Rosistilla ulvae: one gene and its partner. The protein of the gene in region 2 interacts with the protein of the main gene of each other region in a pairwise test. Links are inferred from orthologs where the notes say so. Each region holds a gene or a part of one and is shown on either strand. Other genes may lie near its edges.

Region 1 (3,545 bases), 6.9 Mb from region 2 along the record:
TGGCCGCGCTCGGGCCCTTCGATAAAGCGGCGGTTCTTCGAATATCCCGACGGCCCGTTGCGGCGCTCGTTGTTTTCGTGCGAACCCTTGGGCATGTTGTGGACAAATTCCCAACCCGGTTCCTCGAAATCGTCACCCACATAATCGATCTTCGTTCCGGTGCCCGGCACCACTTGTGCAAACACTGGGGCAGCCATCAGCATCGACATCAGCAAAAGTTGAGGGCAAACGAGAACTTTCATCAAGACATTCTCTCAGGCGAGGAAGGCAGGAGCGCGAGCAACGATCGACATCGGTTCTATCGGTAATCGCCGCGGTCAACCTTACCCTTCGGCTGGGTTGTTTGATGAAAACGCCGAAACCAACCGCCGCAGCGACTGCTAGCGTCCAGAGACTGGGGAATGTAGCGAATTGTGGCTCCCTCCCTTCAGTCCTTTTTCTTAAAGAGCCTCGCTCGCAAACGACGCTCGGCTAGCCGAACCGCTGCTAGTGCTTCATCCACATTTGAATTCAGCGTAGTGGACGAGGTCACGAATCCTTTCGCGCCAGAAATTATGGGGACTCGTGACCTCCTGTCGGTTACCCACAAATTTCCCGAAGGGAATCAAGCAATTAGCCGTAGGTAAGCGCAGCGCCACCTACGGTATCGAACGTAACTCGCTAAGTTGACCGCGAAGGCGGTCGCAGAATCCCATGCAGTTGCGCTGCGACCGCCTTCGCGGTCGGCCGTTCGCGTCTCGTGTCATTCCGGTGGTATCGCGTTCGCTCAACCACCGGCTAATGGCTGCCACGCCGTCGGCGTAGTTGCGACTTGTGGGTAATCAACAGCTCGTGACCTCGCCCACTCCCACCAATCCTAAAATCAAAGTTTGACAAACCCCTAATCTTCGCTTTCGATCGTCAGTTGGGCGTGGGAGAGTCGGAAGCGGCGTTCGATGCTGTCGACAAAGAAGTTGACAGTCGCCGTCCGCTTGCCTCCCGAACCGGACAGACTCTGGATCCGGCCGCTGCCATATTCGGGATGGCTGACGATCATCCCTACCGTATAGATCTCGGGATCGATCGTGTTGGCCATCTGCTGTTCGAGCATTTGGGCGGCGGTCGTGACCGATGCGATCGGAGCGGTTCGCGGGGTGGAGGTGGTTTCGGGCGTCCGTTCTTCGGGCGGCAATTGATTCAGATCGTCGTCGTGATCAGCGTGCATATCCCATGCCTCGGGATATTCGACGTCGACATCGAAGTCGTTGTCGTCGCCGTATTGCGTCGGTTGATGGGCATCGATCACCTGCATCTCTTCGCGAGGCAGTTCCAACAGGAACGGGCTGGCCGCGGCGGGCCGCATGCTACCGCGGGCCGATCGCAGCTTGGCCATGCTCAACTGCAGCGTCTGTTCAGCTCGCGTGATCCCCACGAACAGCAACCGCCGCTCCTCTTCAAACTGCATCGGATCATCGTGGCTGCGATGGTGCGGCAGCACTTGATCCTCGACACCGATGATATAGACGCAAGGGAATTCGAGCCCCTTGGCGGCGTGCAGGGTCATCAGCGTCACGCGATCGCTCGATTCTTCCCACGCATCGGTATCGGAGATCAACGCGACCTGCTCCAGGAAGGTTTCCAGCGATCCATCGTCGGGATGCTGGCGATCGAATTCGACGGCGGCGGAAACCAATTCGTCGACGTTCGCAAGCGCGTCGTTATCCTCTCCTTCGACTGTCGAAAACCGCAGGTAATCGCTGTACTGCGTTTGCTCCAACACGAACCGCAACAGATCCTCGAGGCTGGACGAAGCCTTGCGGCTGAGCGCGTCGATGATTCCGACAAAACGTTTCAACAGCCCACGGGTTCGCGGTTTGATCGATTCAATTTCATCGCAGCGGCAGATCGCTTCGAACAGTGGAATCCGGTGCCGAGCGGCGTATAACATCACTCGGTCCATCGTCGTCTTGCCGATCCCGCGAGCCGGCGTGTTGACGATCCGCGACAGCGCAGCGTCGTTGGCTGGGTTGTTGATCAGTTGCAGATAGGAGAGCAGATCCTTGATCTCTTTCCGCTGATAGAACTCGACGCCTCGAACGATCGTGTAGGGGACGACGCGGGAGCGGAGCGAATGTTCCAACGATCGGGTCAGATAATTCATCCGGCACAGGATCGCAAAGTCCTTGGGGCTACGGCCGTGATTCTGGATCTGTTCGACGATCTGATCGGCGATGTCGTCCGCTTCCTGATAACCGTTGGCGTAGATCCGCAACCGCACCGCCGCTCCTTCGGGATTGTGCGTGTACAACCCCTTGTGCTTGCGGCGGGTGTTGTTGGTGATCAATTGATCGGCCACCCGCAGAATGTTGGGCGTGCTGCGGTAGTTCTGTTCCAGCCGAACGGTTTTGACTTGCGGGTAATCGTTTTCAAAGTCGAGGATGTTGTTCAGATTCGCTCCACGCCAACCGTAGATCGATTGATCGGGATCCCCCGTCACCGCCAGATTCTGGTGGACGACCGACAGCGAACGGACGATCGCATATTGAGCCAGGTTGGTATCCTGGTATTCGTCGACCATGATGTAGCGGAACCGCGAATCCAAGGCTTCTCGCAATTCGGGGTTCTCGCGCAGCATCCGGGCGACGTGCAGCAGCATGCAATCGAAATCGACGGCGTTGGCGACCAACAGCAACTGTTGGTAATAAGGATAGACCTTGGCGGCGAGCATTTTGCCCGCTGGCAGATTCACCCCTTCCATCGACTCGGGCGTCAGCAATTGATTTTTGAAGTGGCTGATCGCGTTGGCGATCTGATCGGGCGACGTGTGACTCAGCGAGATCCCCGAGACCTCGATCGCCCGCTTCATCGTCGCCTTGGCGTCGGCCATGTCGTAGATCGAGTAGTTCTCTTGCAGCCCGACCAGCGACGAATATTGTCGCAACATGCGGGCGCAAAAGCGGTGGAACGTACTCATCCAAACCGGTTCGCCGGGAGCGAGTTGTTGGACGCGGGCCAACATCTCCTCCGCCGCTTTGTTGGTGAACGTCAACGCCAGGATCTGCGACGCGGGGACTCCTTCCCGCAACAGATGCGCGATCCGATGGGTGACCACGCGGGTCTTGCCGCTGCCGGGGCCGGCGAGCATCAACATCGGACCATCCATGTGCGTGACCGCGGCTCGCTGCGGGTCGGTCAAGTTGTCGAGAATTAAGTCCATCAAACGCCTTCTTATCTGCTATCGATTTGGCATCGCGAGCGGGCTTGGTGCGGTTGGCCCGGTGGTGATTTCAGGTTAAAGCAAAAATGGGATCGCGACGACCCCGAGCCGATGTTTGCGACGGTTGCGGCCGATCGCGACGCGTCGCTGCCAGCAAAACCGTGGGCTAGTGAGGAAAGCCCAATCGCGTGAGCTTTCGGACATCGAGGGTTGGTGGCACAATAGACGCTTCGGCCATCGAGAAACGGCACCCGATCTCCGGGCACTGGGGACGCAGTGGTTGTCGTTGGGATCGCATAGAACACACAGGGAACGAGCTTTGAGCAAGGCAAAGAACGTCTTGGGCACA
Region 2 (4,029 bases):
GCGGCCAAGTCGTTGCCGGCCTGGACCGTGCGGATCGCTTCGTCAATCTGGATACTCATATTCACCACAACGTTGTCGGCACAAAGGGAGAGGCAATGCAAGGTTGTCGCGTCGCATCAAGCGAGCGAGCCGGTGGTCAATATAACGACAGCGGCGATCGGTTGGGACCGCCGCGGCGGCAATCTTCGCTGGCTGAGGGGCGATTGTGCGTTTCCCGGTCGGTCGAGACAAAATCCCCGTTTCGCCACCTCGCCGACAACCGTACAATCGCACCTATGGCTAGAAAAGTGATTATCGACTGTGATCCCGGAATCGACGACGCGATCGCACTCACGATGGCATTGTTTGACCCGCGGCTGGAAGTTTTGGCGGTTACGGCAACGGCTGGAACCGTCGATGCCGACCAGGCGACAACCAATGTCCAGGGGCTGATCCAGCAGTTGGACCCGCCGAAATATCCGCGGATCGGGGTCGCTTCGCCATGCGAAGGCGCAGCGGTTATCAACGATATCGTGCTGCACGGTTCCGATGGCTTGGCCGGCTGCAATTACGAGCCGAGCGATCGCCAGCATCGGCATCTGAGCGAAAAAATTATCTCCGAATTGCTGCGACAGCACCCCAACCAAGTCTCGCTGATCTGCTTGGGCCCGTTGACCAATGTCGCCCGCGCGTTCCAGCGCGAACCGGGGCTCGAATCGCTGGTCGACCGGTTGGTGATCAGCGGTGGAGCTGTCGCCTGCCCGGGCAATATTTCGCCCGTTGCCGAGATGAATATGTACTTCGATCCGACCGCTGCTCGCAGCGTGATCGAATCGGCGACAACCAAAAGCCTGGTCCCACTGGACGTCACCGATCAAGTCGAGTTCTCGATCGAGCTGATCGAAAACCTGCCGTCGAAGCAGACGCGAGCTGGCCAGTTGCTGCATAAACTGTTGCTGTTTGCCTTCCGCAGCTATGTTCAGAATCTGGGCCGCGAAACGATTTCGCTGTACGACCCCGTGGCGCTGCTGGGCTTCCTGGAGCCCGAGCTGTTCACTTGGGAAGACATGGCGATCGACATCGAGACTCGCGGCGAACTGACTCGCGGCCAGACGGTTTGCGACGCCCGGCGGCATCGCGAATGGTCGCTCAACGCCGAAGTCGCCCGCTCGATCGACGCAACCGCTGCTGTTAATCAGATCGTCCGCGGCCTGCGGTTCGCTGGGCAGTGCACGTAAAGCGGATCGGTGACGTTTTCGGCTGAAGCCTCTACACCAACGATCGTTTGTTGTCGGCTGAAGCCTCGACTCCAACCGTCGTGCGTTTTCGGCTGAAGCCTCGACTCCAGCAGTCTCGCGCCGATCTGGCGGAAGCTATTTCTTCTTCGGCTTGTAGATCTCGGTCGCCGTGCCGAAGTGGACTTCGCCCGCGTTCATCAGCGTTTCGCTGAGCGTTGGGTGCGGGTGGATGCTGTCGGTGATGTCGTGGACTTCGCAGCCCATCTCGATCGCCAGGACGGCTTCGGCGATCAATTCGCCAGCTCCGGCACCCACGATTCCACAGCCGACAACGCGATGGGTTTCAGGGTCGACGAGCCACTTGGTCGAACCTTCAGTCCGGCCGATCGCTTGAGCGCGACCGCTGGCAGCCCAGGGGTAGACTTCGACATCGACCTTGCGGCCGGCAGCTTTGGCTTCGCCTTCGGTCAGGCCAGCCCAAGCGATTTCGGGATCGGTGAAGACCACTGCGGGAATCGCCACTTTGTCGAAGGCGGAGTTCTTGCCAAGCACGACTTCGGCCGCGACGCGACCTTCGTGATTGGCTTTGTGCGCGAGCATCGGTTCGCCAGCGACGTCGCCGATCGCCAGGATGTGCGGGTCGGCGGTTCGCTGTTGCGAATCGCACTCCACAAAGCCCTTGGCATTGACGACAACTTGGGTGTTCTCCAGTCCAAAACCCTTGCTGACGGGGCGGCGGCCGATCGAAACCAACACGCGGTCGTAGACTTCGTTGCCAAACTTGCTTGGCCCTTCGAAGGTCACGTGAACGCCGTCTTTCTCTTCGGCGAGCGAGCCGACTTTGGTGTTCAGGAACAACCGGCCGTCGACTAGTTTTTCGATCCGCTTTTGCAGCGGCTTGACCAGGTCGCGGTCGGCGCCGGGCAGTAGGCCGTCCATCAATTCGACGATCGAAACCTTGCTGCCCAGTTGAGCGTAGACGCTGCCAAGCTCCAGGCCGATGTATCCACCGCCGACAACCAGCATCGTTTCGGGAACGTCTTTCAGTTCCAACGCGCCGGTGCTGTCCATCACGCGATCGCTGCCGATATCAAACGCCGGCGGAACAAACGGAACGCTGCCGGTCGCGAGGATGCAATGATCGAAAGTGATCTTTCCACCTTCGGGGATCGACGCGTGGTCCCCTTCCAACTTCAGGGTGGTGCTGTTCTCAAAGACGCCCTTGGCGTGGATGACTTTGACGCCGCGGCGTTTGGCCAAAGCCTGAAGACCGCCGGTCAGGTTCGAGATCACAGTTTCTTTGCGGCCGCGAACCTTATCGATATCGATCGACGGGGCGCCAGGATAGCTGACGCCCCAGTCTTCATTGAGTTCCTGAACTTCGCTAATCACCCGAGCCACATGCAACAAAGCCTTGCTGGGGATGCAACCCCGTAGCAAGCACGTTCCGCCGAGCCGCGAATCGGCTTCGACAATCGTGACTTCGAGACCTTCGTCGGCGGCCAGAAATGCGGCCGCGTAGCCGCCTGGACCCCCGCCCAATACAACGAGCGATGAATGCATGATGTTTGTTCAGGATAGCGAGTTGAGGAACCTGCAAGAGTCGCAGCAGAAACCTAGCGAGACAGGAATTCGACCACGGAGTTAGCATCTACCGGCAGGCTGATGTCGCTAGGGCCGGGCAGGCCTTGGACGGTTGCCTTCAGGTTTTCGCTGTCGAATGCCACCCAATCGAGGGCGTCGGGCGAAGCGTTGGCGATCACGCCGCGGTACAGGTTCTTCAGACCTTCGCGGTCGCGAACTTCGACCTCGTCGCCTGGACGCAGCAGGTAGTTTGGCTTGGTGACTTTGACGCCATTAACCAAGAAGTGGCCGTGGGCAACGCCTTGCCGAGCTTGAGGACGGGTTTTGGTGAACCCGCAGCGGCGGACGATGTTGTCCAGACGGCGTTCGCACATCAGCAACAACAATTCACCCGTGTTTCCTTGCTTGCTGCTGACCGCATCAAAGTAGCGGCGCAGTTGTCGTTCGCCCAAGCCGTAATAGTGCTTGATCTTTTGCTTCTCCATCAACGCCAGACCGTAGTTACTGGGGCGACGGCCGCGGGTGTGCATACCTGGAGGGGTATTGCGGCGTTCCATCGCGCGGGCAGCACCGGCGGTTTCATAGATCATGGCGCCTAGACGGCGATTAATACGTGCTTTGGGTCCGGTATATCGGGCCATCGACAATGCTCCTAAGGGAGTGCAAGAAAGGGGTGTAAGTCGTTACCTCGCGTAGATTTACGCAATGGCACGATCCCAGCGACAGGGCCACAATTTGGTCCTGGAGGGTCGCGCCTGATTTCTTTTGAAGTCCAGGATTGTCACTGGAAACCTTGCTTTTTGCAAGGGCGAAGCTGGCGAATCACTAGCGAATGGCAACATTCGCCAAGATTCGCACGATAGGATTGCTCAGTCGACATTGACGTAGACAAACTTGCGGTTCTAGTATCCGGACCCAATTAGAGGAGTTTGGTCGATTTTGCGGATTAGTCTGGATTCGACGGGACCCGCTGGCCGAAACCCTTCTGATAGGAACGTTGCGATGCCCCGACGCTTGCCGTTGGTGGAGCATCGCTGCAAAAAAACACTTCAAGGAAGAAGGGTTTTGCGAATCGCGACCAGTCTGGCTGAGACAGACGACGCCCGCATGCTCCGACTTCTCAAAATTCGCCAGTTTGAGGGAACATCGTTATGCGATGCCGTATAGTGACATGGAACCGCGTCGCCGTTGCCAGCATTGCAGTTATGGCGATCGGATCGACCGGCTG

What was found. The genes of interacting proteins can lie anywhere in the genome.
Region 1: the proteins of lpdA (region 2) and EC9_RS25935 interact in binary tests that used the Escherichia coli proteins (3 or more experiments, as listed by UniProt). The link is inferred for Rosistilla ulvae from one-to-one orthologs.

The regions. Positions count from the first base shown.
Region 1 is NZ_CP036261.1:7,354,819-7,358,363, reverse strand. Bases 539-3,545 are described here. They hold EC9_RS25935 (ATP-dependent helicase), read right to left. Parts: upstream 3,197-3,545; coding sequence 881-3,196; downstream 539-880. Other genes in these bases: EC9_RS25930 (DUF2237 family protein), read left to right, coding at 3,516-3,545. Also shown: EC9_RS25940 (hypothetical protein), read right to left, coding at 1-242. UniProt on the Escherichia coli protein: A helicase with DNA-dependent ATPase activity. Unwinds DNA duplexes with 3'-5' polarity. Translocates on single-stranded DNA with 3'-5' polarity. Initiates unwinding more efficiently from a nicked substrate than double-stranded DNA.
Region 2 is NZ_CP036261.1:495,313-499,341, reverse strand. What follows is about bases 567-3,519. They hold lpdA (dihydrolipoyl dehydrogenase), read right to left. Parts: upstream 2,781-3,519; coding sequence 1,353-2,780; downstream 567-1,352. Other genes in these bases: rpsD (30S ribosomal protein S4), read right to left, coding at 2,834-3,442; EC9_RS01900 (nucleoside hydrolase), read left to right, coding at 567-1,217. Outside these bases: trpD (anthranilate phosphoribosyltransferase), read right to left, coding at 1-59; more of EC9_RS01900, read left to right, coding at 288-566; EC9_RS01885 (hypothetical protein), read left to right, coding at 3,953-4,029. UniProt on the Escherichia coli protein: Lipoamide dehydrogenase is a component of the glycine cleavage system as well as of the alpha-ketoacid dehydrogenase complexes.